Regions from separate parts of the Streptomyces sp. NPDC048211 genome, predicted to be linked through region 1. Evidence: riboswitches for the same ligand, from Rfam matches in the RefSeq annotation. Region 1 holds a riboswitch; each other region holds the start of a gene.

What was found. A riboswitch is a leader RNA that binds a small molecule or an ion and turns the genes downstream of it on or off. The one in region 1 is predicted to bind cyclic di-AMP.
Region 2: it holds a riboswitch for cyclic di-AMP, as region 1 does, so the genes downstream of both, ACGFZA_RS29660 (C40 family peptidase) here and ACGFZA_RS12245 (peptidoglycan DD-metalloendopeptidase family protein) in region 1, are expected to answer to the same signal.
Region 3: it holds a riboswitch for cyclic di-AMP, as region 1 does, so the genes downstream of both, ACGFZA_RS24705 (M23 family metallopeptidase) here and ACGFZA_RS12245 (peptidoglycan DD-metalloendopeptidase family protein) in region 1, are expected to answer to the same signal.
Region 4: it holds a riboswitch for cyclic di-AMP, as region 1 does, so the genes downstream of both, ACGFZA_RS27330 (transglycosylase family protein) here and ACGFZA_RS12245 (peptidoglycan DD-metalloendopeptidase family protein) in region 1, are expected to answer to the same signal.

What each region holds. Positions count from the first base shown of each region.
Region 1 covers NZ_JBIDAD010000002.1:1,231,275-1,235,796, forward strand. Annotated here, with positions in the region: gene ACGFZA_RS12225 (aspartate aminotransferase family protein) at 1-576, shown strand, start outside; gene ACGFZA_RS12230 (helix-turn-helix domain-containing protein) at 663-1,271, shown strand; gene ACGFZA_RS12235 (DUF6126 family protein) at 1,319-1,495, shown strand; gene ACGFZA_RS12240 (tyrosine-protein phosphatase) at 1,637-2,449, opposite strand; cyclic di-AMP (ydaO/yuaA leader) riboswitch at 2,951-3,103, shown strand; gene ACGFZA_RS12245 (peptidoglycan DD-metalloendopeptidase family protein) at 3,109-4,041, shown strand; gene ACGFZA_RS12250 (SGNH/GDSL hydrolase family protein) at 4,253-4,522, shown strand, end outside.
Region 2 covers NZ_JBIDAD010000009.1:213,155-217,676, forward strand. Annotated here, with positions in the region: gene ACGFZA_RS29650 (ATP-dependent Clp protease proteolytic subunit) at 1-605, shown strand, start outside; gene ACGFZA_RS29655 (hypothetical protein) at 613-921, shown strand; cyclic di-AMP (ydaO/yuaA leader) riboswitch at 1,226-1,421, shown strand; gene ACGFZA_RS29660 (C40 family peptidase) at 1,425-1,898, shown strand; gene ACGFZA_RS29665 (LysE family translocator) at 1,926-2,582, opposite strand; gene ACGFZA_RS29670 (LysR family transcriptional regulator) at 2,655-3,572, shown strand; gene ACGFZA_RS29675 (ATP-binding protein) at 3,585-4,016, opposite strand; gene ACGFZA_RS29680 (helix-turn-helix domain-containing protein) at 4,239-4,522, shown strand, end outside.
Region 3 covers NZ_JBIDAD010000006.1:527,683-532,204, reverse strand. Annotated here, with positions in the region: gene ACGFZA_RS24705 (M23 family metallopeptidase) at 116-1,291, opposite strand; cyclic di-AMP (ydaO/yuaA leader) riboswitch at 1,303-1,456, opposite strand; gene ACGFZA_RS24700 (PP2C family protein-serine/threonine phosphatase) at 1,728-2,849, opposite strand; tRNA gene ACGFZA_RS24695 (tRNA-Met) at 3,110-3,183, opposite strand; gene ACGFZA_RS24690 (hypothetical protein) at 3,701-4,075, shown strand; gene ACGFZA_RS24685 (SHOCT domain-containing protein) at 4,241-4,522, shown strand, end outside.
Region 4 covers NZ_JBIDAD010000008.1:112,458-116,979, reverse strand. Annotated here, with positions in the region: gene ACGFZA_RS27345 (nucleoside triphosphate pyrophosphohydrolase) at 1-463, shown strand, start outside; gene ACGFZA_RS27340 (cytochrome P450) at 493-1,824, shown strand; gene ACGFZA_RS27335 (transglycosylase family protein) at 1,930-2,889, shown strand; cyclic di-AMP (ydaO/yuaA leader) riboswitch at 3,191-3,362, shown strand; gene ACGFZA_RS27330 (transglycosylase family protein) at 3,367-4,107, shown strand; gene eno (phosphopyruvate hydratase) at 4,394-4,522, shown strand, end outside.

The sequences.
Region 1 (4,522 bases):
GGCTATGTGCCCGTCGGAGCGACCCTCGGCAAGGACTGGATCTTCAAGCGCGTCTACTCCTCGATGGACCGCGTCCTCGTCCACTCCGCGAGCTTCGGCTCCAACGCACAGGCGATGGCGGCCGGACTCGCGGTCCTCGCGGTGATGGAGGACGAGGAGACGGTGGCGAACGCGCGCCGCACCGGCGACCTGCTCCGCGAACGGCTGGCCGCGCTCGTCGGGAAGTACGAGCTGCTGCACGAGGTGCGTGGGCGCGGGCTGATGATCGGTATCGAGTTCGGCCGGCCGTCCTCACTGAAACTGCGCAGCCGCTGGACCATGCTGCAGGCGGCCCGCAAGGGGCTCTTCGCGCAGATGGTGGTCGTGCCGCTGCTCCAGAAGCACCGGATCCTGACCCAGGTCTCCGGCGACCACCTGGAAGTGATCAAGCTGATCCCGCCGCTGGTGATCGACGAAGCGGACGTGGAACGCTTTGTGCGGGCGTTCACGGCCGTGATGGACGACGCGCACAGCGGCGGCGGGCTGATGTGGGACTTCGGCCGGACCCTGGTGAAGCAGGCTGTCGCCAACCGCTGATCACGGGCGCATACGGCACGACCGGACGCTTTTGCCTCGGAGGCAAGAAATTTGCCTCCGAGGAAATTTCCTGGCCCAATGAGGGTATGAATCCTCCAGAAGGAGGGGCGGCCGACGAGCTGCCCGGGGTCGCTCCACGCCTGCGCGATCTGCGCCGCAGCCGTGGTCTCACCCTGGAGACCGCCGCCCAGCGGGCCGGACTCTCGCCCGCCCACCTGTCCCGGCTCGAAACGGGCCGGCGCCAGCCCTCGCTGCCGATGCTGCTCGGACTCGCCAGGATCTACGGTACGACGGTCTCCGAGCTGCTCGGCGAGAGCCCCACGGAACGTGACGCGATCGTCCGCGGCCGCAGGTTCGAGGGTGCCGAGGCCGACGGCTGGATGTACCAGCAGGCCGGCGGCCCCGGCCGGGCCATGCAGGCCCTGCGTGTCAGGGTCCCGCACGGCGCCCAGGGTGATCTGGTGCGCGTCCATCCCGGCGAGGAGTGGCTGTATGTCCTGGCCGGACATCTCAGGGTGACGCTCGGGGAGACGGTCCATGACCTCGCCCCCGGGGACAGCGCGCACTTCGACTCGCTCACCCCGCACCGGATCGCGGCGCTGGACCGCGACGGCGCCGAGCTGCTCTTCGTCCACACCTTGCTGCAGAGCCCCGCCGCCGAGCTGTGTCTCGGCAGCGGGATCCACCGTCGCTGAGGCGCCGTCCCCGCCACCGGCCCGCCGGTCGCCAGAGAGGACCTGTCATGTCCGATTCCGAGAACTACGACCCGCTCGGCCCGGGCCGCCCGAAGAACTACGACCCGCAGGAGAAGAAGATGCCCCGCGGGCTCGTCATCAGGCTCTTCGCCTACCTGGTGGCCGGGCACATCATCGCGGGCTTCCTCTACCTGCTGTTCGCCGTGGGGATGCACAACCAGTAGCGGTGGGGACACACAGGCACCGACCGTGGTGGTGGGCCACCTGATGCTGGGGCGGTGCGCCGACGGCGGCCGTGGTGATGCGCCACCGGATGCTTCGGCGGCACACCACCGGGTCCTGGGGCGGTGGCGCCGCCCGGCCGGTCAGACCTCGTCGAGCAGGCGCTCGCGCAGCCGCTCCCGCGTCTCCGGGGTGACCTTGAGGGCGTCGGCGAGGTAGCGGTCGGTGCTGCCCCAGGTCTCGTCGATGGTGGTGAAGGCCGAGGCGAGGTAGTCGGGGTGGGCGCCGAAGAGCGGATTGAGCAGCTCCATCACCTCGGGCGACATTCCGGCGGGGGAGGTGTCGCTGCGGCGGACCTTGTAGCGGCGGTGTGCGTCGTTGGACTTGAGGTAGTCGGCCTCGATGGCTTCGCGCTCGACGCCGACGGCGAGCAGGGACACCGCGATCGAAAGGCCCGCGCGGTCCTTGCCGGCCGCGCAGTGCATCAGGGCGGGCACGCTGTCCTCGGCCAGGGCGTGCAGTACCCGGCTGTGCTCGGCCGTGCGCTCCAGGATGATCTGCCGGTAGGAAGCGATCATGCGGTGGGATCCCTTGCCGTCGGCCAGGATCGACCGCAGCTCGTCCGTGTCGCCGTCGCGCACCATCCGCCAGAACTCCGCACCGTCCGCCGGGTCGGTGAGCGGGATACACACGTTGCGCACGCCGGGCAGCTCCACGTCCAGCCCGTCCAGCTTGTGGTCGGCCTCGTTGCGGAAGTCGAAGACGGTGTGCAGCCCGAGACCCGCGAGGAACGTGGTGTCCTCGGCCGTGGCGTGTGCCAGGTGACCACTGCGGTAGAGCCGTCCGTACCGCACCCGGCGGCCGTCCGTGGTGGGCAGGCCGCCCACGTCACGGAAATTGCGGACACCCGCCAGTTCGGGCTCCGTCGACGGGGTCTGCGGCAGCTGCTGCGTCACGGTCACTCCTGGAGGCTCTGTCACCGGCGCGTGTCGCCGGTGGGTCCACTCTCGTGACGATACGACATTGATTCCTCGGACAATCATCTTGGGCAGGCCCCATTTTGGGCCTGCACTTCGGGTCCGGGTTTCGGGTCGTCGTGCCGGCCCGCGGGCCCTCTCGTGAAGGTCCCGACCCCCGCCGTCCTTCCGGCGCGGCGGGGCGGCGGGCATGACATGTCCGTATTGAGGCTTTTAGTCGAACATGCCCCGCTTATGCGGGAGATGATCGCCCTCTCGTGAGCGGGATCATATCCGTGACGGTGTGTGGCGGTGGGGCGTGCGGGTATCCCGGACGCCGCGCGGAAAGCCAAGATCCATAATCCACGGAGTGTGACGGGAATTCTTCGCCGATTTTCCGGAGCGGATTCGACGGCGGAACCCGTGGCTTGTTTCCGCCGTCCTGGCTCGCTTACGTTCGCTGTCAATCCGGACGGACCGCCTAATCCTGCCGCCGCCCGGAATTCGCACCCACTCACCGCGTGGCAGGAGCGGGGGAACCAGGTAAGCCGCCGACCGGGAAACCGGCCGGCTCGGGGTGAAGTCGCGCCAGCCGCGACCGGACATCTCCAGTCCGAACCCGACAGCTCACCTCGTAGGCGCCGGAGAGGAAAACCTTCATGCCCATATCGGGTAAGCACCGCCGTCCCAAGTCCAGCACCATCGCCCGCGGCGTCGTCGTCGCGAGTGCCGGCGGAGCCGTCATCGCGCTTCCGCTGCTCGGCGCCACCGGTGCCAACGCCGCGGAGCAGGCCGCTCCCGCCGCTTCGCAGTCGGCCGCCACGCACGCCACCCCGGCCACCCCGGTCGCGAAGAAGCAGGCCGGCACCACCTCCTACACCGTGGTCTCCGGCGACTACCTGTCGAAGATCGCTGCCCAGCACAAGCTCAAGGGCGGCTGGGAGAAGCTGTACCAGGACAACCGTCAGGTCGTCGGCGAGAACCCGAGCCTGATCTTCCCGGGCATGAAGCTGACCCTCGGCGGCAAGGCCTGGGGCCACGCCTCGACCACCTCCACCACTCCGTCGAAGGCCGCGCCCAAGGCCCCGGTCCAGTCCGAGACGAAGGCCTCCACGGCCTCCGACACCTCCTCCTCCGACGACTCGTCGTCCCAGGAGACCTCGGCCCCGGCGACCCAGAGCAACGACTCCGGTTACGTCCACCCGGTCCCGGGCAACCACACCACCGCGTACCGCGCCTCCGGTGCCAACTGGTCCAGCGGCAGCCACACCGGCATCGACTTCCCCGTCTCCACCGGCACGAGCGTGAAGGCGATCACCTCCGGCACCGTCGTCACCGCCGGCTGGGGCGGCGCGTACGGCAACGAGGTCGTCATCAAGCACGCCGACGGCCACTACTCGCAGTACGGCCACATGTCCTCGCTCTCCGTCTCGGCGGGTCAGACCGTGACCGCGGGCCAGCAGGTCGGCCTCTCCGGCGCCACCGGCAACGCCACCGGCCCGCACCTCCACTTCGAGGTCCGCACGGGTCCGGCGTACGGCTCGGACATCGACCCGATCGCCTACCTGGCGTCGCACGGGATCAACGTCTGATCCACGCAACACCGGTCCGGTGAACCGGATCCGAGCAATGCATAGAGGGACGGTGCGCGGCGGCGCACCGTCCCTCTGCCGTGCGGTGCGCGGTATGCGCAGCGCACTTATTCCCCCTTTACCAAAAACTGACCGGGTGGTCTATCTCACCACCCGTCAACCCCGTATTACGGTCGCGTAGGTCACATTCGGCGGTGCAGGATATGCCCTTGTGGCAGACGATTCGAACAACATCCAGCAGGGCGTCATCAACCGACAGGGCGCCATCGGGTCGTACGCGGCGATTGGCGACAGCTTCACCGAGGGCGTCGGTGACCCCGGCCCGGACGGAACCTTCGTCGGATGGGCCGACCGGTTCGCGGTACTCCTCGCGGACCAGCTCCCGGACACCGACGCGGTGGACACCGCAGGATCCGCGCACGGGAACTTCAGATACGCCAATCTCGCCGTACGAGGACGCCTCCTCGACCAGATCGTCGAG
Region 2 (4,522 bases), on a different contig from region 1:
TCCTGCCCGAGTTCACCGAGCGCACGTCCCAGGGGACCCGCACGCTCGACCCCTACTCCAAACTGCTGGCCGAACGGGTCGTCTTCCTCGGCACTCCCATCGACGACACCGCGGCCAACGACCTGGTAGCGCAGTTCATGTATCTGGAACACAACGCGCCCGACCGGCCCATCTCGCTCTACATCAACTCCCCCGGCGGCACGTTCGGCGCGACGACCGCCGTCTACGACACGATGACGTACCTCACCTGCGAGGTGGAGACCTTCTGCCTCGGCCAGGCGGGGGCCGGTGCGGCCGTACTGCTGGCAGCGGGCGCCCCGGGCCGGCGGCACGCGCTGCCGGGCGCCCGCGTGGTGGTACAGCAGCCCGAACTCGCCGAGCCGGTACAGGGTCAGCCGTCCGACCTGGAGATCGAGGCGCGGGAAGTGGCTCGCATGCGCGAGACCCTGACCGGCATGCTGGCCCGTCACACCGGCCGCTCCGCCGCGCAGATCACCGCCGACACCGAACGCGACCTCATCCTGGACGCCGAGGGAGCCAGGGACTACGGGCTGGTCGACCACATCATCCAGAACCGCTCGCTGCCTCCGCAGTCGGCGCGGTGAATCCCCGATGCAGCCACCGGAGTTCGTCCCGCTGCCCGCCCTGACCCGTGCGGAGGGCGAGTTCATCGACCGCTACCTGCAAGTCCTCGACCAGGTGGGCCGGATCAACCCGGCCCACGGCGGCGACACCTACGACGCGCTGCGGGCCGCGCAGGCGCTGGCCTCGTACGCGGTCGCTCTGCGGGAAGCGGTCACGTTGATGCACGAGCGGGGCGAATCGCGGATCCACGCAGTCACGTTGACCCGGGCACTGCGCGTGCTGGACGGCGAACGTCGGGCGGGGCGGGTCACCATCCCGCCCGCCCCACCGAGTTGATCAGCACCCCGACCCGACACGCCCGACGCGTCGGCCGAATTTTCTCGCTCGTTCGGCGTAGGCGTTACTTCGCACGAGGGACAACTCGATTTGCGCTTTCGAGGTGGACGCTGGGTGAAATCTCCCGTTCCGCCGCTGGTACGGCACCGGGAGGCGAGCGCCGGACGTTTCCCTTGAGGCCATCTGCCCACCCGAACGGGTCAGTCGTGATGAGCCTCACATATCGCCGTTTCACCTCGGAAATCCGGCACTCGGTGAGTCAAGATCCCTGGGACGACAAGCCCCCGCCACCGCGGCGGGGCGGTCCGGGCGGACGCCGAGTCCTGCCGCCGCCCGGATGCCTGGTCGACAGGAGTGGATCGGCAGGAGTGGAGGACCCGAGCACAACGGGCCGACCGGGCTTTCGGTCGACCCTCGGGGTGAAGCCGCATCCGCGGCCGGGCAACTTCGCCAGCCCGAACCCGACAGGTCATCCTTCACAGGCGGCTGACGAAGGGTTGCGCATGACTGCGCAGGTTCATGTCCCGTCTCTGCTTGCCCGGGCCACGACGGCCTCGGTCATGACTCTCGCCGCCGTCGGCGGCACGCTGTTCGTCCCCGGCGCCGTGACCGACGCCCAGGCCGCGACACACTCGACGAAGGCCCTCAACATCGCCGCGTCGAAGAAGGGGGCGCCCTACCGGTGGGGCGCCACCGGGCCCAGCCGCTTCGACTGTTCCGGGCTGACGCTCTACTCGTTCAAGAAGGCGGGCAAGAAGCTCCCGCGCACGGCCCAGCAGCAGTACAACAAGACCCGCCACATCTCGTCGTCCCAACGGCAGCGCGGCGATCTGGTCTTCTTCCATTCCGGCCGCAGCATCTACCACGTCGGCATCTACGCGGGCAGCGGCAGGATCTGGCACTCCCCCAAGACCGGGGCCGTGGTCCGCCTGGAGAAGATCTGGACGAAGAGCGTCTACTACGGCCGGGTCCGCTGAAGCCCCTCCCCGGCTCCCGCTCCCGCGTCAGTGCAGCAGCGGACCGGTCACCAGGACCAGCCCCAGTGCGGTGAGTGCCGCGCCGCTGCCGCCCTCGATCGCCCGGGCGGTACGCGGCCGGCGCAGCCACCGGCCCAGGCGGTCCACCAGGAGCGCCACGGCCGGGAACCAGATCAGCGCCAGCACCACGACGATCGCGGCCAGCAGCAGCGTTCTGGGCAGGGGCGCCGCCCCGGCCGGCACGAACTGCGGCAGCAGGCTGAGGAAGAGCACGGGCGCCTTGGGGTTCAGCGCGTTGGTGAGGAAGCCCTGGCGCAGTGCGCGCCCGGTTCCTTTCGCGGCCCTCGCGCCGCCCTGCTCGCCCTCCTCACCCTGCCCGTTCTCCGGGCCCGGCCCGGAGCGGCGGCGGGCCGCGTGGAGGGCGCTGATGCCCAGGTAGAGCACGTAAGCGCCGCCCAGAAGCTGGATCGTCCGGAACAGCACGGGCACCGCCACCAGTACGGCCGCCAGGCCGGCGACGGCGAGCGCGGTGTGGACGAGGAGGCCTCCGGCGACCCCGAGCGCCGTCGCCACCCCCGCGGCACGCGAGGCGAGGGCGTTGCGTACGACGACGGTGAAGTCCGCGCCGGGCAGCGCGACCATCGCTGCGGCGACCCCGACGAAGGCAGTCAGTTGTGCGTCCATGCCTCCACCCTGGACCCCTGAGCCCTTTAGCATGTACTTGCAATCTTGTGGGTCTGCCAAAAGGAATGCTTAATGTACGACCCGACGCGGCTCGCGGCGCTGGTGGCGGTCGCCGAGGCCGGCTCGATCACCCGGGCCGCAGCCCGGCTCGGTTACACCGCTCCCGCGCTGTCACAACAGCTCGCCAAGCTGGAGCGCGAGGCGGGGGCCGCTCTGCTGGTGCGCCACCACCGTGGCGCCCGCCTGACGGCGGCGGGCGAACTGCTCGCCGGGCGCGCCCGGCGGGTCCTCGACGAGATGGACCGGGCCCGCCACGAGCTGGCGCAACTCGCGGGACTGTCCGGCGGGCGCCTGCGGGTCGGCACGTTCACCACGGCGGGCATCCATCTGCTGCCGCCGGTGCTGAGTGCGTTCCGCCGTGCGCACCCGGACGTGGAACTGGTCGTCACCGAGTACGAGCCGCCGGACGGGGTGGCCGCGGTGGCGGCGGGCGAGGTGGATCTGGCTCTGACCCATGCCTACGAGCCTGCCGCCGCGACGGCGCTGCCCTCGGGCGTCCTGGCCGAGCCGCTCCTGATCGAGGAACTGGTACTGATCACCGCCGTCGGGCAGGTCCTGGCGGACGGCAGCGGGCGGCTCCCGGTGACGGAGCTGGCAGGCCGGCCCCTGATCAGCAGCGCGCCCACCCATCCGCCGCGCCGCGGAGTGGAGAGCGCCCTCGCCGAGGCGGGGGCGTCGCCGGCGGTGGTCTGCGAGTCGCCCGGCTATGCGCTGGTGTGTGCGCTGGTCAGCGCGGGCATCGGCATGGCTGTCGTACCCGAGATGGTCGCCGCGATGTCGCCCACACCGCTGTCCGTGCGGCGGCTGGAGCCGGCCGCATTCCGCCGGACGATCTCGGTGGTGCACCGCGGCGACCGTGCGAGCGCCGCGGCGGCGACACTGCGCGCGCTGCTGCGCAGCGGATTCGGGCGGGCCTCGGGACCTCAGTGACCGGCGTGGCGGTCAGTGCTGGACCGGTACGTCCCACGGCAGGGCGATCCAGACGGTCTTCCCGCCGTCCGGAGTGGGCGTGACGGTCAGCCGGCCGCCGTACTCCTTGGCCAGCGCGCGGATGATCACCATCCCGCGCCCGTTGTCCTGCTGCACGGCCGCCGGAAGCCTTTGGGGCCAGCGGGGGTGACTGTCCGTCACCCCGATACGGAGCTGTTCCTCCCGCTCCAGCCGGAGGTCCACGGTGAAGGTGGGTGACTGCCCGAAGGTGTGCTGGACGGCGTTGGTCGCGAGCTCCGAGACGATGAGCCGGACGGTCTCCCCCGTGTCCGCGCCGTCGGGCAGCCCCCATCCGGCCAGTACCCGGGCCACATACCTCCGAGCGGCGGAGACCGAAACCGGCTCGCTCGGCAGAGTGACGCTTGCTTCTTGATGGTCTGCCATGGCGAGCCGTCCCTTTCCCACCCGGAAGCGACCCCGCGATCGATGGTCCGGGTTGTGCTTCGCGCCAGATTGCCACTGATGCTGCCCTCTGTAACGGCGATCCACCAAGATATGCATATATCTGTCGCTCGAAGCGGTGAACTCTGCCCCGGATGCCCCGTAAGGGCGCCACACTGTCCGCTCGGCAGAGAGCGTTCGTCAGGAGTGGGAGGGAGGCACCGCATGCGGCACGGCCCTGCGGTACGACGCCGCAAGCTCGGGGAGGAACTGCGGAGTCTGCGCCATGCGACGGGGCTCACGAGCCGGGACGCGGCCCGTCTGCTCGGCTGGCACCAGTCGAAGGTCAGCCGGATCGAGACCGGCGTGAGCGGAGTGCAGCCCGGTGATGTGACCCGGCTGCTCGACACGTACGGCACGGACGACCCGAAGCTGCGCGAGGTCCTGGAGGCGCTGGCAGGGTCGGCGGGCGGGGGCGGCGCGGGGTGGTGGCACGCGTACCGCGGTCT
Region 3 (4,522 bases), on a different contig from region 1:
GGAGACGGACCGGCCGACCCTGACGACGGAGACAGACCGGCAGCCCTGACGTCGGGGGGTGAGCGTCAGGGCTGCCGGGGTTTCGCGGCCGGAGAACCGGCGGGGGAGAACGGTCTCAGACCGTGAGGCCCCTGGCCTGCAGCCAGGGCATCGGGTCGATGCCGGTGCCGTCCGGGGTGTGGACCTCCAGGTGGAGGTGGGGGCCGGTGACGTTGCCGGTCGCGCCGACGCGTCCGATGGTGTCGCCGGTCGTGACCTTCTGACCGATGCTGACGTCCATCGAGGACTGGTGGCAGAACCACAGCTCGGTGCCGTCCTCCAGCTCCAGGACGGTGCGGTAGCCGTAGGAACCGGAGTAGCCCGCCGACTTGATCGTGCCGGTGTGGATCGCCTTGATCGGCGTACCGGTGGGAGCCGCGAAGTCGAGGCCCGTGTGGTAGCCGGAGGACCACATCGATCCGGCCTCGCCGAAGGTCGAGGTGATCGTGTACGAGGAGGTGGGGATGGCGTAGCTGGCGGCGAGCTTGGCGAGCCGGAGGGCCTCAGCCTTCTTCTTCGCCTCTTCCTCCGCCTTCTTCTTCTCCGCGGCGATCTTGGCCTCGGCGGCGTCCTGCTGCTTCTTCGCCTCCGCGGCGGCCTTCTCGGCCGCGGCCTTCTCCGCTGCGGCCTTGACCTCGGCGTCGGCGGCGTCCTGCTGCTGCTCGGCCTGCTGGAGGATGCGGGCGCGGAGGGCCTCGCCCGCGTCGGTGGTGCCCTGCTCGGCCTCGGCGGTGGTGATGCCGGCGGTGGTCAGAGGAGCGGAGGCGATCGCCGCCTCGGCCTTCTCCGCCGCGGACTCGGACTCGGACCCACCCGAGAACAGCGCGCCTACGCCCGGGAGGGACTTGGCGTCGGGGAGATTGTCCGCGATGGAATCGGGCAGAGAGATGGAGACCGGCGGCTTGCTCTGGGCGGTGGCCATGCCACCCGCACCGACGGCCGCGATGACGCCGACGCCGAGGACGGTGGAGCTGCGGGCCAGACCATTGCGCTGCTTGGCGACGCGGTGCTTGCCGCGTACGGGACGGACGGAGTCCTCGGTGGGATTCCATTCCTCCCAGGTCCGGTCGGGCCCTGAGTCGTCGGCGCGGAAGTCGTTTCCGAAGTCGCTGCCCCGATCGGTCCCGTAATCGGTCGCGTAGGCGGCCCCGTACTCCGTACCGACCACGGTGCCGGGCCGGGACGCGAAGTCGTCGCCGTACTCGGGCACGAACCGTGAGGGAGCTTCGGGGGCAGGCTTGTTGGACGCCACGGGGGCGCACTCCTTTCCTTCCTTCTCGCCTACCGGGTTAGCTGACGGGTTCGGAGCAGGAAGGTCTCCTACGGGTTCCTCCGTCTCGTCACGAGACAGAGATGCCCGATTCACCCCATGTAGGTGGTTCCCCGGTTCCCTTGCGGAATTCGGCGCTCGCGCACGGTGCCGCCACTGACGGCGGCTGGGACAACCGCGCTGCGTTATCGAACGTTAATAGACACCGGGGTCCGATTCCAAGCTGTTCCCACTGATCGTTCAGCCCCTTGGCCTGGACTTTACGGGACACAACCGGGTGGAATCGGACGAGTTGATCACCCCTCGGTCACCAACCGATTTCTGACGTTGCGTCAAATGTTATGCGGAGGGGTGCCCTTCGGTTACGGACGGTGGCATCATGGCCAACCGCTCCCCCACGCCACCCCCGGCCTCGGACTCACCCGCCGCCATCGCCCAGGCCGACGATCTTCACAGTCCTGCGCCGGTCGGGCTGCCCCTCAGCCGGCCGGCCCACCGCCAGCAACGCCATGTCGTCCGTCGACTCGCCGCCCGTATGCAGCCGCACGTCATCGGTCAGCGCGGACAGCAGCTCCTCGGGCCCCGGGAAGATCCGACCCCGCAGCCGCTCGGCGGGGTCGTAGAAGACGCCTTCGGTGTCACGCGCCTCGGAGAGGCCGTCCGTATAGAGGAGGAGCGTCGCCCCGGCGGGCAGGTCCCAGACGTCCGACCGGTCCGGCCACACTCCCAGGTCCATCCCCAGCGGCAGCGCCGGGACCGAGGGCCCGAGCACCTCCAGCTCCCCGTCCGTGTGCAGCAGCAGCGGGTCCGGGTGGCCGCGGTTGACGATCCGTACCGAGGACGCACCCGGCGGGATCTCCGCGAGCACCGCGGTGACGAACCCCTCGACGGCGTCGAGACCGCCGCGCGTGCTGGACTCGCGCGCCAGCGCACGCTCCAGCCGCTGGGCCACGCCTTCCAGCGACTCCTCCTGCTCGGCCGCCTCCCGGAACGCGCCGATGATCACCGCCACGGCCTCGACGGCGTCCAGCCCCTTGCCCCGTACGTCCCCGACGACCAGCCGCACGCCCTGCGGGGTGTCCGTGACCGAGAACAGGTCGCCGCCGACGAACTCGTCCGCCTGCGCCGCCTCGTACCGCGCGGCGACATGCAGGCCGCCGATCCGGTCGGACGGCGTCGGCAGCACCGCCCGCATGGCGGTCTCCGCGATGACCCGGGCCGAGGCCAGCTGCTCGTTGCTGCGCCGCACGACGTCGTTGATCACGACGGCGAGGACGGAGACGGTGAGGACGGTGAGCAGTTCGATGGACGGCACGACCCGGAGCAGCGTGCCGCTGTAGATCCGCAGCCCGACGACGGCCAGCAGGGCGGCGGCTCCGGTACGGATGGTGCTGGCCCGCGAGAAGAACGGCGCGGCGATCAGCGGCGCGGCCGCGAACAACGGGATGGCGGTGAACGCGGGCGGGGTGAAGGCGTCGAACAGCACGCCCCCGCCGATCATCAGGGCGGGAAGGGCCCGGACGAACCGGCGGGTCCGCACGCCACCGGCACGCCTCGTCCTCCGCTTCTCCCGCTTCCCCACCTGCTGCTCTCCTGCCCGGTACATCCACGGCCGCGGACGGTACCGCGCACCACACCCCAGGCTTCCCGGAGCAGGGTCGCGGGGCGACTCCTCGTCGGCCAATGGGGGGATACGCGGCGTACGGCCCGCACAGGCCGTCGGCCCGGCGGGCCGACGGCGTACACACACAAACGAATCAGGCCCGGCACGCTGTATGCATGCCGGGCCTGATTCTTCAGTAGCGGGGACAGGATTTGAACCTGCGACCTCTGGGTTATGAGCCCAGCGAGCTACCGAGCTGCTCCACCCCGCGTCGGTAAACACAACTCTACGGCATGTTCGAGGCGCTCATGACCACCCGTCGCCCGCACCCCCCCGAGGACGCCGCCGACCCACGGCCGATCCGCGACCGATCCGCCGACCGCACCACGACCGGCCGCCGCCCCCGCGCCGCACCACGACCAGTCCTGCGCCGCACCACGACCAGTCCCGCGCCGCACCACGACCACGCTCTGCCGGGAACGACCGGAAGCCCTCCCCAACCACTGGGCACCAGGCGCGGATAGACGTCGGCGAACCCGAACAAACAACCCCCGCAGCCCCTTTGACGGTCAGGCGCATCGCCGCCCCCTGCGGACGATCTTCACGATCCCGTCAAAGTGTTTAAAACGAGAAGGTGTTGCAAGGAACACGTGTTCTGCCGCAAGGTATCTGCTGCATCCCCCGGACCGGTGGGCTGCCCGTGCGAGCAGGCCCCGGATTACGCATGTCACCGCGCCGTCAAGCCGCTCCCGGTCTCCCATCGCAGCCTGTCTGGAGGGCCCTCGACGATGACCGCACCGCTCACACCCACCCCCGCCCCCGCCCCGGTCACCCCGGCCTCTCCCGTGCGCGGCGCCGTCATCAGCGGCCTCATCGGCGGCCTGATGGGTGCGGTGATGAGCGCGGCGGTGAACTACGCCGCCATCGGTCTTCCGGACAGCGAGTCGGTCAACGCGTTCAACCACGCGATATCGGGTCTCATCAGCGGGTTCATCGCCGGCTTCATCGGAATCATGGTGCACAGCAAGAAGGCCGCCGCGGCCGCACGCGCGCAGGCCCAGGCCGCACCCGCGGTTCCGGCGCCGGCCGAGCCCGCGGAGCGCTCCACCGACCCGGCCACGGCCGAGGCCCCCGCCCCCGCCCCCGCCGCATCGGAGAAGTAGCCGCCGCAGGCCGCTCCGCACCTCGCGCCTCGCGCCGCACCGCGCCCGCCCGTTCCCTTTCGCTCTCCCGGCGGAACAGGGGAAACTCCAACGGGCGAGTGCACAAATGCGGTGATATGACTGATTCCAGATTCAGCCATTCAACGCGGCGCCTGGAGTGGAACGATGGATGACTACCCCCTGCTCAACCTGTTCTGGACCATGCTCTGGTTCTTCCTCTGGATCATGTGGCTCTTCCTCCTGTTCCGGGTCATCATGGACATCTTCCGCAGTGACGACCTCGGCGGCTGGGCGAAGGCGGGCTGGCTGATCCTGGCCCTGGTGCTGCCGTATCTGGGCGTGCTGATCTACGTCATCGCGCGCGGCAAATCCATGGGGACGCGCGACGTGAAGGAAGCGAAGGAACGTGACGCCGCCTTCAAGGCGTACGTGAGAGACGCAGCGGGC
Region 4 (4,522 bases), on a different contig from region 1:
CGTCCTGCTCCAGGTCGTCTTCCACGCGCGCATCGCCGAGGAGGACGAGGAGGAGCCCTTCTCCGTCGACGACGTCGCGGCCACCCTCGTCGAGAAGCTGATCCACCGCCACCCGCACGTCTTCGGCGACGAGACCGCCGAGACGCCGGAGGACGTCCACGCCCACTGGCTGCGCACGAAGGCGATCGAGAAGCAGCGCGAGTCCGTCACCGACGGGGTCCCCCTCGGCCAGCCCGGCCTGGCACTCGCCGCGAAGCTGGCGAGCCGGGCCCGTACCGCCGGACTCGACGTGCCGCTCCCCTCGGGCGACGACGAGAACGGCACCGAGGGCGACGCCATCGGCTACCGGCTCCTCGCCCTGGCCGCGCGCGCCCAGGAGGACGGCATCGACCCGGAGGCGGCTCTGCGGGCCGCGGGGCGTGCGTACCGGGACGCCATCAGGGCGGCGGAGGGCCTGGAGTAGCGGCGGACGGCAGCGGATAACGTCGGGGGGTGAACGACCACCCCGCCGAGACCCCAGCTCCCCCCACCGGCTGCCCCGCCCACGCGGCCCCCGTCGTGCCGCCCGCGCCCGAACTCTTCACGTGGGAGTTCGCCACCGACCCGTACCCCGCCTACGCCTGGCTGCGGGAGCACAGCCCCGTGCACCGCACCACGCTGCCCAGCGGGGTCGAGGCCTGGCTGGTGACGCGGTACGCGGACGCCAGGGAAGCCCTCGCCGACAACCGGCTGTCCAAGAACCCCGCGCACCACGCCGAGTCCGCGCACGCCAAGGGGAAGACGGGGATCCCGGGCGAGCGCAAAGCGGAGTTGATGACGCATCTGCTGAACATCGACCCGCCCGACCACACCCGGCTGCGCCGACTCGTGTCCAAGGCGTTCACCCCGCGTCGCGTCGCGGAGTTCGCTCCGCGCGTGCAGGAGCTGACCGACCGGCTCATCGACGGGTTCGCCGGCAAGGGCGAGGCGGACCTCATCCACGAGTTCGCCTTCCCGCTCCCCATCTACGCGATCTGCGACCTGCTGGGCGTTCCGCGCGAGGACCAGGACGACTTCCGGGAATGGGCGGGCATGATGATCCGCCACGGCGGCGGGCCGCGCGGCGGGGTCGCCCGGTCCGTGAAGAAGATGCGGAGCTATCTCCTCGAACTGATCCACCGCAAGCGCGAGAACCCGGGGGACGACCTGATCTCGGGGCTGATCCGGGCGAGCGATCACGGTGAGCACCTGACGGAGAACGAGGCTGCCGCGATGGCCTTTATCATCCTCTTTGCCGGTTTTGAGACGACCGTGAACCTGATCGGCAACAGCGTCCACACCCTGCTGGGTCACCCCGAACAGCGCGCGCGGCTCCAGGGTTCCCTTGCCGCGGGGGAGACGGAGCTCCTGGCCACGGGTGTCGAGGAACTGCTGCGGTACGACGGCCCGGTGGAGCTGGCGACCTGGCGGTACGCCACCGAGGCGCTGACCATCGGCGGACAGCGGGTCGCCGGGGGTGACCCCGTTCTCGTGGTGCTGGCGGCCGCCGACCGGGACCCCGAACGCTTCGGCGGACCGGACGTGCTGGATCTCGCGCGGCGTGACAATCAGCACCTCGGTTACGGTCACGGAATCCACTACTGCCTGGGAGCGCCGCTCGCCCGGCTGGAGGGGCAGGTCGCCCTCGCCACGCTCCTGAAACGCCTCCCGGACCTGCGACTTGCGGGAGATCCTGCCGATTTGCGGTGGCGTGGCGGTCTCATCATGCGTGGACTGCGCACGCTGCCGGTGGAGTTCGCACCGGAGCGGGCACACGATGAAGGTGACACTCTGTCAACTCTGTGACTTTCACGTGATCTCTGCTGCATCGACTTGTGACACACGTTCGAGTCCCGCTAGGTTCACCGTTCGACTCACCAGTCACTCGTCAGTCACACGGAAGGCATCCCCATGGGCTCCGCGAACGGCAGACACCGTCGCCCTCGGCAGGCACCCGCGATCATCGTCGCCGCAGGCGTGACCGGCTCGGCCATCGCCATCCCGCTGCTCGGCGCGGCAGGCGCGCACGCCGCCGACGCCTCGACCTGGGACCGGGTGGCCGAGTGCGAGAGCGGCGGGATGTGGAGCGCCGACCTCGGCAACGGCTACTACGGCGGCCTGCAGTTCTCGCAGGAGGTCTGGAAGTCGTACGGCGGCGAGTCGTACGCCGAGCGCGCGGACCTCGCCAGCCGCTCGCAGCAGATCGCCGTGGCGGAGAAGGTCCTGGAGGACCAGGGGCCGAAGGCGTGGCCGAGCTGCGCGGTCGTCTCGGGCCTCGCCGTGGACAGCGGCCTGCCGGGCGTGGACCCGGGCAGCACCCCGTCCGCCGACCCGTCCGGAAGCGCGGACCCGTCCGCGAGCGCCGACTCCTCCGGTGATGACGCCGCGTCGGACGACGAGTCCTCGGACGCGACCACGCCGGCGGACGAGGCCACGGGCGACGCCGCGGACGACGCCAAGGGCAAGGGCGGAAAGCCGGACGCGTCCGCCTCTCCGTCGGCCACCCCCTCCGCCACGCCCTCGGGCAAGGCCTCCGGCGCCGAGGAGGACCCGGCAGGAGGTCAGGAGAAGGCCGGCAAGCACCGGGGTGCTCCGGCCCCCGAGGAGACCCGGGCGAGTGGCCGCGCCGGTGACCGTGACGCGGGGCGGCACGCCTCGCGCGGTGACAGTGACGCACGCGACACCGCTGCCCCGGCTGCTGACGGTACGTACACCGTGCGCGCAGGCGACAACCTCTGGGCGATTGCCGACGCGCAGCACCTGGCCGGCGGCTGGACCCAGCTGTACGAGGCCAACAAGGCGGAGGTGGGCTCCGACCCGGACCTCATCCTGCCTGGCCAGAGCCTCGATCTCGGCCTGAAGACCGAGTGAGCGCAGTCTGATGATCAGCTGAAAACACCCCAAAAATTGGGGTAGTTAAGAGGCCTATGTCCCACTTTTGACGGAGTGAGACATGGGTCTCTTTGCGTGAACTGGCGCGTCTTGTCCGGGAGGTCCCGCCGCATCCGTTCCGACCTGCGCAAACGAGGGTTCTTCGGATGCAAGGAAGGGCTGTTTATCCGGTATGTCCATCTTTGGATATGAGGGTGGGGTGTGATTACGGTCGGAACCGCTCGCACCGCGGGCCCCGTCGACCGTCACGCCGAATCCTGCCGTCGGTCGAAGGGAACAGACGCGTAAAGCGCCGTAGGCAGGAGCGGGGGACCCAGGTAAGCGCCGGGCCCGATCGTCGCAAGACGGATCAGGACCGGCTTGGGGTGAAGTCGTGCGCTAGGACGTGCGACCGGGCAACTCACTTGGCCCGAACCCGACAGCTCACCTCGTAGGCGTCGGTGAGGAGAAGTCTCGATGCTGCTCAACAGCAAGGGCAACAAGCACCGTCGCCCGTCCAAGGCCGTCCGTATCGCCACGCTCGCCGGTGTCGCCGGTGCCGCCATCGCCGTGCCCCTGATGGGTGCGACCGGCGCTTCCGCCGCCTCCGTGTCCACGTGGGACGCCGTCGCCCAGTGCGAGTCCGGTGGCAACTGGTCCATCAACACCGGCAACGGCTACTACGGCGGCCTGCAGTTCTCGCAGTCCAGCTGGGCCGCCGCCGGTGGCACCCAGTACGCGGCCCGCGCCGACCTGGCCACCAAGGCCCAGCAGATCGCCACCGCCGAGAAGCTCCTCGACATGCAGGGTCCGGGCGCCTGGTCCTGCGCCGGTGCCGGCAACCTGAGCAACGACGGTGTCGACCCGGGTGTCGACACCGGCTCCTCCGCCGCCAAGACCGAGACCGCGCCGAAGGCCGAGGCCGCCCCGAAGCAGGCCGAGCCGAAGAAGGCCGAGCGCACCGAGGCCCCCGCCACCAACCGCTCCGAGCGTTCGGCCGCCCCCAAGGCCGAGTCGAAGACCGTCACGACCCCGACCGGCAAGAAGGTCGAGAAGGGTGACGGCGAGTACAAGGTCATCACCGGTGACTCCCTGAGCAAGATCGCCGCCGACCACAAGGTCAAGGGCGGCTGGGAGCAGCTCTTCAAGCTCAACAAGGACATCGTCACGGACGCCGACCTGATCTACCCCGGTCAGCAGCTCCACCTGACGAAGTAGTCGCGATCTCTCCTCGCTGATGACCCCGGCCGCCCCGGCCCGGCGCGCACCCTCCCCCCGTGCGTACCGGTCCGGGGTGCGCCGGTTTCTGCGTTGACCGTTCAACTGTTGTCGTTACTCGTCAGTAAATTTCTGGCCTTTTGCCCCACTGTGCCTGCCCTTGGGTCCTTTTTCGTCCCAGGGGACGGGCGGTCGGCCGGTTGGGGCGGCCGGGCCGGTTAGGCTCTTGTCGCAAGGCCAAAGCGACCCTGCACCACAAGCGTCACATCCCAGAAGGAGATGCCTCGTGCCGTCCATCGACGTCGTCGTAGCCAGGGAAATCCTCGACTCCCGCGGAAACCCCACGGTCGAGGTCGAGGTCGGCCTCGACGACGGCAGCACGGGCCGTGCTGCTGTTCCGTCCGGCGCCTCCACC